Regions from separate parts of the Massilia endophytica genome, predicted to be linked through region 3. Evidence: predicted binding sites of a transcription regulator. Region 3 holds the regulator's gene; each other region holds the start of a gene.
The links. Region 3 encodes LexA, which represses DNA repair genes until DNA is damaged. Its sites were predicted from a motif close to ACTGTATNNNNATACAGT; they were not measured.
Positions count from the first base shown of each region.

Region 1: the regulator LexA is predicted to act here: its motif matches at 1,235-1,252, upstream of LSQ66_RS15205 (error-prone DNA polymerase).
Region 2: the regulator LexA is predicted to act here: its motif matches at 1,148-1,165, upstream of LSQ66_RS19090 (putative DNA modification/repair radical SAM protein).

Region 1 covers NZ_CP088952.1:3,315,143-3,317,403, reverse strand. The annotation lists gene LSQ66_RS15215 (TonB-dependent receptor plug domain-containing protein) at 1-294, opposite strand, end outside; gene LSQ66_RS15210 (PhzF family phenazine biosynthesis protein) at 402-1,184, opposite strand; gene LSQ66_RS15205 (error-prone DNA polymerase) at 1,312-2,261, shown strand, end outside.
Region 2 covers NZ_CP088952.1:4,166,691-4,168,951, forward strand. The annotation lists gene LSQ66_RS19090 (putative DNA modification/repair radical SAM protein) at 1-1,135, opposite strand, end outside; gene xth (exodeoxyribonuclease III) at 1,253-2,029, shown strand; gene LSQ66_RS19100 (extracellular catalytic domain type 1 short-chain-length polyhydroxyalkanoate depolymerase) at 2,035-2,261, opposite strand, start outside.
Region 3 covers NZ_CP088952.1:3,195,668-3,197,928, reverse strand. The annotation lists gene LSQ66_RS14600 (hypothetical protein) at 1-29, shown strand, start outside; gene LSQ66_RS14595 (glutathione S-transferase family protein) at 79-705, opposite strand; gene lexA (transcriptional repressor LexA) at 708-1,349, opposite strand; gene rpsF (30S ribosomal protein S6) at 1,568-1,948, shown strand; gene priB (primosomal replication protein N) at 1,968-2,261, shown strand, end outside.

The sequences.
Region 1 (2,261 bases), 120 kb from region 3:
ATTGAAGGAGGGGGACACGAAGGTCAAAGTCTGCGACAGGTCGAACTGGCCGCCCTGCTCGGAAGCGCGGGTCAGCGGAATAATGTCGACCGGCACCACGGTGTCGGTGGTGGAGGTGGCGGCCACGGCGCGGCGCGAACCCACCACATTCACGGTCTGGATATCGCTCTTGGCCCCAGGGGCAGCGGTTTGCGCGAGGGCGGCGGGGGCCAGCGAGAGGGCGGTGCCGCCATACAGGGCCAGCAATACAGCTTTACGAAGCGTGGAGTTTGAAAACACGTTGGCATCTCCCATGGAAAAATTTGATTCTATGCGAACCGGTCCATGGTGAACTATGACTAATTTTGGTCTTGTGACAATTTTGCGAACATACATTATTTACTGTATGTACAACGCAACAGCTAGGCCGCTTCGGCGGCTCCGCCGATCAGGATGTGTTCGCCCTCCAGCACCGTGTCGATCCGGCAGGGCTGGCCCTGCCGGGCGCCCTGGTAGAGGCTGACGCTGCGGCCGAGGTGGACCGTGAGTGCGCCAGCGGCCACGCCGGTGGCCGCATCTTCCAGCGCCGGGTCGAGGTGGTTGAAGTTGCGGCCTTCGAAGCTGCCGTCGCTGCGGCGGCACCAGGCGTAGCAGCCGCTTACGCCGTGGGCCTTGCCCCAGGCGAGGACGGCAGGCAGGTCGGGTTCCAGGGCTTGCAGGGTGGCGCTGTCCTGCACTTCGAGCAGCAGCTTGGGGCTGCCGACCGAGGCAATGGCGGGAGGGGAGGCGAGGACGACGCCGGGCTGTGCCAGCAGCTGGCCGGGCAGTTCGGGCGGCAGCGGAACGTCAGGCGCCGCCTGGCGCGCCATGCCGATGAAGATGCGGCCGTCCTGTGCGGACAGGGTCAGGAGCTGGCCGCGCATCGCCGTGCGCACAATGAGGGGGCCGGGCTGGCGGTCCAGCAGCACGCGTCCAGCCGCGAGGGTGGCGTGCAGGCAGAGCGGGCTGCGGGTGTGGGGATAGAAGTAGTCCAGCGTGTAGGCGGCCTCGCTGTCGCCGGCGGTGACGAAAACGGTGGCGGGTTTGCCAGCGTCGGCGGCGAAGCGCTGGCGTGCCGCTTCGTCGCGTGTGTCGTTCAGCATCACGAGAGCAAGGTTGCCTTCACCGGCGCGCACGCCGAAGCATTTCAATTCAAAAGTTTCCATACTTCACAGCATAACGGACTCCGCCGGAACGCGTGGGGGAGGGGTATAATACTGTATGTTTGTACAGTATTAAGCCATGGTTCCCCGCTCACAGTTCGGATTGCCCGCCTATGCAGAGTTGTTCTGCATGACGAACTTTTCCTTCCTCCAGGGCGCCTCGCACGCCGAGGAGCTGGTGCTGCGCGCCATGGAGCTGGGCTACGAGGCGCTGGCCATCACGGACGAGTGTTCTCTGGCGGGCGTAGTGCGTGCACACGGGGAAGCGAAGCGGCATGGGTGGGACGGCAAGCTCCTCATCGGCAGCTGGTTCCGCCTCACCAATCCGGATGGCAGCCATGCCCTGTCCCTGCTGGCCATTGCGCAGAACCGCAACGGCTACGGCAACCTCTCCGAGATGATCACGCTGGCCCGCACCCGCATCGCAAAGGGCAGCTACCTGCTGCATCCGGACGATTTCGCGGCGCCACCGCCCGAACGCGCCCACCTGCGCGGCCTGCCCGATTGCGCCGTGATCCTGCTGCCCGACTATCCGGTGTACGAGGCGGGGGATGTGGACCGCCTGCACCGCCAGGCGGCGTGGATGTCCGCCACCTTCGGCGGCCATAGCTGGATCGGCCTGACCATGCTGCAGCGCGCCTTCGACGACGCGCACCGCATCAGCATCGACGAGGTGGCGCTGCAGCACGGCATGCCTGTGGTGGCGGCGGGCCATGTCTGCATGCACGTACGCTCGCGCAAGCCCATGCAGGACATGCTGACCGCCGTGCGGGTAGGCCGCCCGGTGGCGGAATGCGGCTACGAACTGTCGCAGAACGCCGAGCAGCACCTGCGTTCGCGGCTGCGGCTGGCCAACGTCTATCCGCGCCGCGCGCTGGAAGAGACCATGCGCATTGCGGGCAGCTGCGCATTCTCGCTGGAGGAGCTGAAGTACGAGTATCCGCACGAGCTGATTCCCGAGGGGCATACGCCGTCCAGCTATCTGCGGCAGGAGACCATGCTGGGGGCGCACGAGCGCTATCCGGAAGGCATACCGCTCAAGGTGATGGAGCTGCTGGAGAAGGAGCTCGAACTGATCGC
Region 2 (2,261 bases), 970 kb from region 3:
GCGAGTAGTCCGCCGTGATGATGAAGGGCGCGATCTTCTTCATGCTGCAGCGCAGCCGCGAAAGGTCGGCGTAGCGCACCTGGCGCATGCGGCGCAGCTCCACGATACGCTTGGCGTTGCGCAGGCCGATGCCGGGAACGCGCGCGATCATCGCCAGCTCCGCGCGGTTCAGGTCCATGGGGAAATGCTCGCGGTTGGCGAGGGCCCAGGCGAGCTTGGGATCGATGTCGAGAGCCAGATTGCCGGAGGCGGGCAACAGCTCCTTCACCTGGAAGCCATAGCCGCGCAGGAGAAAGTCCGCCTGATAGAGCCGGTGTTCGCGCAGCAGGGGCGGCGGCGCGAGCGGCACGCTTTTCGGGCTTTGCGGAATGGGGCTGAAGGCGGAGTAATAGACACGTTTCAGCTTGTAGCTGCCGTACAGGGTTTCGGCCGTGCTGAGAATGCGCTGGTCGTCGCTCGCATCCGCGCCCACGATCATCTGCGTGCTCTGGCCCGCCGGTGCGAAGACAGGCGCCTTCGGCTCCGCTTCCTTCTCGTCCAGCTTCAGGCGGATATTGCCCATGGCGAGCTTGATGGTATGCACGCTCTTCTCAGGCGCCAGCTGCTCGATGCTGTTCTGCGTTGGCAGCTCGATGTTGACGCTCAGGCGGTCGGCGTAGCGGCCCGCCGCCTCGATCAGCGCGGCATCCGCATCGGGAATGGTCTTCAGGTGGATATAGCCGCGAAACTGGTGCACCTCGCGCAGCTCGCGCGCCACGGCCACCAGCTGCTCCATCGTATAGTCGGCGGAGCGGATGATGCCCGAGCTGAGGAAGAGGCCATCGATATAATTGCGCAGGTAGAAATCGACCGTGAGCTTGACCACTTCCTGCACGGAGAAGCGGGCGCGCGGCACGTTCGAGCTGCGCCGGTTCACGCAGTACTGGCAGTCGTAGGCGCAGAAGTTGGTAAGCAGGATCTTGAGCAGGGATACGCAGCGGCCGTCCGGCGTATAGCTGTGGCAGATGCCCATGCCGTTCGTGGCGCCGATACCGTCGCGGCCTTCGGAGGAACGCTTCGGCGCGCCGCTGCTGGCGCAGGACGCATCGTACTTCGCGGCGTCCGCCAGGATTTCCAGCTTGTCGATCGTTTCCATGCCTGCTTCAATACTGTATAGACATACAGTCTATCATTTTCTGTCCAAGACAGGACATCGGTGCGGCAATCGTGTCGCACTCCGTGCACAATAGCGAAAACTTGAGAGAACCGGACCATGCTGATCGCCACCTTCAACGTCAACGGAATCACCAGCCGCCTGCCCGCCCTGCTGCAATGGCTCGAAGAGAAGCAGCCGGACGTAGCCTGCCTCCAGGAGCTGAAGGCGCCGCAGGAGAAATTCCCCGAGCAGGCCATCCGCGACGCGGGCTACTGCCCCATCTGGCACGGTCAGAAAAGCTGGAATGGCGTTGCCATCCTGGCGCGCGGCGTGGAGCCGCAGGAGATCGGGCGCGGCCTGCAGGGCGACCCCGAGGACGCGCAGAGCCGCTATATCGAGGCGGTGGTGAACGGCATCGTGATCTGCTGCCTCTATCTGCCCAACGGGAACCCGGCGCCGGGGCCCAAGTTCGACTACAAACTCAAATGGTTCGAGCGCCTCATCAAGCGCGGCGAGGAGCTGCTGGCGACAGGCGCGCCGGTGGTGATGGCCGGCGACTTCAACGTGATGCCCACGGAGCTTGACGTCTACAAGCCGGAACGCTGGGTGGACGATGCGCTCTTCCGCCCCGAGACCCGCGAGGCCTTCCACCGCCTGGTGGCGCAAGGCTGGACCGATTCCCTGCGCGCCATGCATCCCGGCAAAAAGATCTACACCTTCTGGGATTACTTCCGCAATGCCTTCGGCCGCGACGCAGGCCTGCGCATCGACCACCTGCTGCTCAGCCCCGCGCTGGCGGACAAACTGGTGGCGGCTGGCGTGGACCGCGAAGTGCGCGGCCGCGAAAAACCCAGCGACCACGCGCCGACGTGGATCGAGCTGGACCTGGGCTGACCCGGCTAGCTGCTCCCCTCCCGACGCGGCAGCAGGCCGAAGAATTGCAGCATGGCGCGGCTCGCATCCGGGCCTGCGCAGTCCGTATAAGTCCCGTCCGCGCTGCCGCCGGCCCAGGCGTGCCCGGCTCCATGCAGCACCCAGTGCTCGGCAATCACCTGGCCATTCCCGTCCTGATACCTGGACCGGGTATAGCGCCGCCCGCCCGGCGCCTTCCCGGTTTGGGACACCG
Region 3 (2,261 bases):
GGCCCGTGATATCGGCCAAGCCCAGGTAATTTCCAGGGATCGGCGTCCGGCGCCTGAAGATCGCCGCTCTGGCCTGAACTACCAGGGATCGGCGCCCGGCATCTCGTAAGGATGCTGCCAGCCTGGCAGGGCCGCGATGCGGTTCAGCCAGGCCTGCACCAGCGGCGGATAGCTCACGCTGGCCTGCCCGGGCCAGTACATATAGCCGCACAGGGAAAAATCGGCTGCGCTGACCTGGTCGTCCAGGATGAAGGCGCGGCCGTCCGCCAGCTCTTCTTCCAGACGGATCATGTCCGCATCGAAGCGGCGGCGGAACCAGGGCAGCACCGTGCCCGAATAAGCGCCTTCGTCGTCGAACTTCTGGCCGAAGCGCAGGTGGGCCATGGACATGCCGACCCGGTTCGCTTCCCAGAACAGCCATTCGCGCACGCGTTCCAGCCGCTCCTGCGTTTCGCCGCCATAGGCGTTCAGGTGTTCGGCCATGTGCAGCAGGATGGCGTTGGACTGCACATAGGGCCTGCCGTCATGCACCAGCAGCGGCACTTCGCCGTATTTCGCCAGGCTGCGGAAAGGCTCGGGACGGTCTTCCCGCGCCAGGCGCAGGTCGATCTCCTCGTACTCGTGCGGCACGCCCGCCACGTTCAGCATCAGCTGAACCTTGTAGCTGTGGCCGGACTCGCAGCTGCCGTAAAGCTGGAACCCCATGCTCAGTGCCAGGTGCGCAGCAGGCCGACGGCCAAGCCTTCCAGCGCGAACTCGTCATCGGGGTTGACGGTAATGGTCTTGAAGTCCGAGTTCTCCGGCAGCAGTTCGATCACCGAGCCCACGCGGCGGTAGCGCTTGACCGTGACTTCGTTGCCCAGGCGGGCGACGACGATCTGGCCGTTCTTGGCGCTGTCCACCTTCTTCACGGCCAGCAGGTCGCCGTCCATGATGCCCACGTCGCGCATGGACTCGCCGCGCACTTTCAGCAGGTAGTCCGGCTTGGAGGTGAACAGGCTGGGGTCGACGCTGTAGCTCGTCTCCAGGTTTTCCTGGGCCAGGATGGGGGAACCGGCGGCGACGCGGCCGATGAGCGGCAGGCTCATCAGTAGCGGGGCAGGGACGTGCGCCATCGGCGTGCTGGACTCGGCAAAGGAGCCCAGCAGGCGGATGCCGCGCGAGGTGCCGGCGGTAATTTCGATGGCGCCCTTGCGCGCCAGCGCTTTCAGGTGCTCCTCGGCGGCGTTGGCGGACTTGAAGCCCAGCTCGGCCGCAATCTCGGCGCGGGTCGGCGGGAATCCGGTGTTCTCGATCGCGTCCTTGATGAGATTGAGGATTTCTTCTTGCCTTGCAGTCAGCTTGATCATGGTGTGTCACTGTGGATATCGACAGACTGTATTTTTGTACAGTGCGAGGGATATTGCAAGGAATTTGTTGTTTTGGGCGAAATATTTCTTAAAGGGGTCTGTCCCCCTGGCCGCTCTTCCAATCAGCAGCGAAACCTGCTATGCTTGCGGGCTTACCTCTTCCCACACTCGTCTTGACGCCGGGGTGGGCTATTTTCACAGTCCTTAAGGGAGTTTGCATGCGTCACTATGAAATCGTATTTATCGTCCATCCGGACCAAAGCGAGCAAGTGCCCGCGATGATCGAACGTTACAAGGCCAGCGTGACCTCGCGCGGCGGTAACGTGCACCGCGTGGAAGATTGGGGCCGCCGTCAAATGGCGTACTCGATCCAGAAACTGGCCAAGGCACACTACATCTGCATGAACATCGAGTGCGACAACGAGACTCTGGTCGAACTGGAAACCGCATTCAAATTCAATGATGCCGTGCTGCGTCACCTGACCGTCAAGATGAAGAAAGCGGAAACCGCTCCTTCGCCGATGATGAAGTCGGTCCAGCGTGAAGACGCGGCCAAGAGCCATCGCGCCGAAGCACCAGCAGCAGCCGCAGCGGCCTAAGTCTTAGCAGGAAACGGAACTGAACCAACTCCAGTTCACCGCCCTCATCACCGAACGGGACGCCTTGCGCTACACCCCGGCCGGTCTGCCGATTGTGAATGCAGTACTGCAGCACAGTTCGCAACAGATGGAGGCAGGCATCGCCCGATTGACCGAGTTCGACATCGCCGCAGTCGCTGCGGGGGAGATTTCAGGACGGTTCAACGCGGCGGCCCTGGGCGGAGTCTACGAGTTCACGGGTTTCCTGGCCAAGAAAAACCGCAACAGCAAAAGCCTGGTATTTCACATCATTGATTTCCGTGCTGCCGAGAGC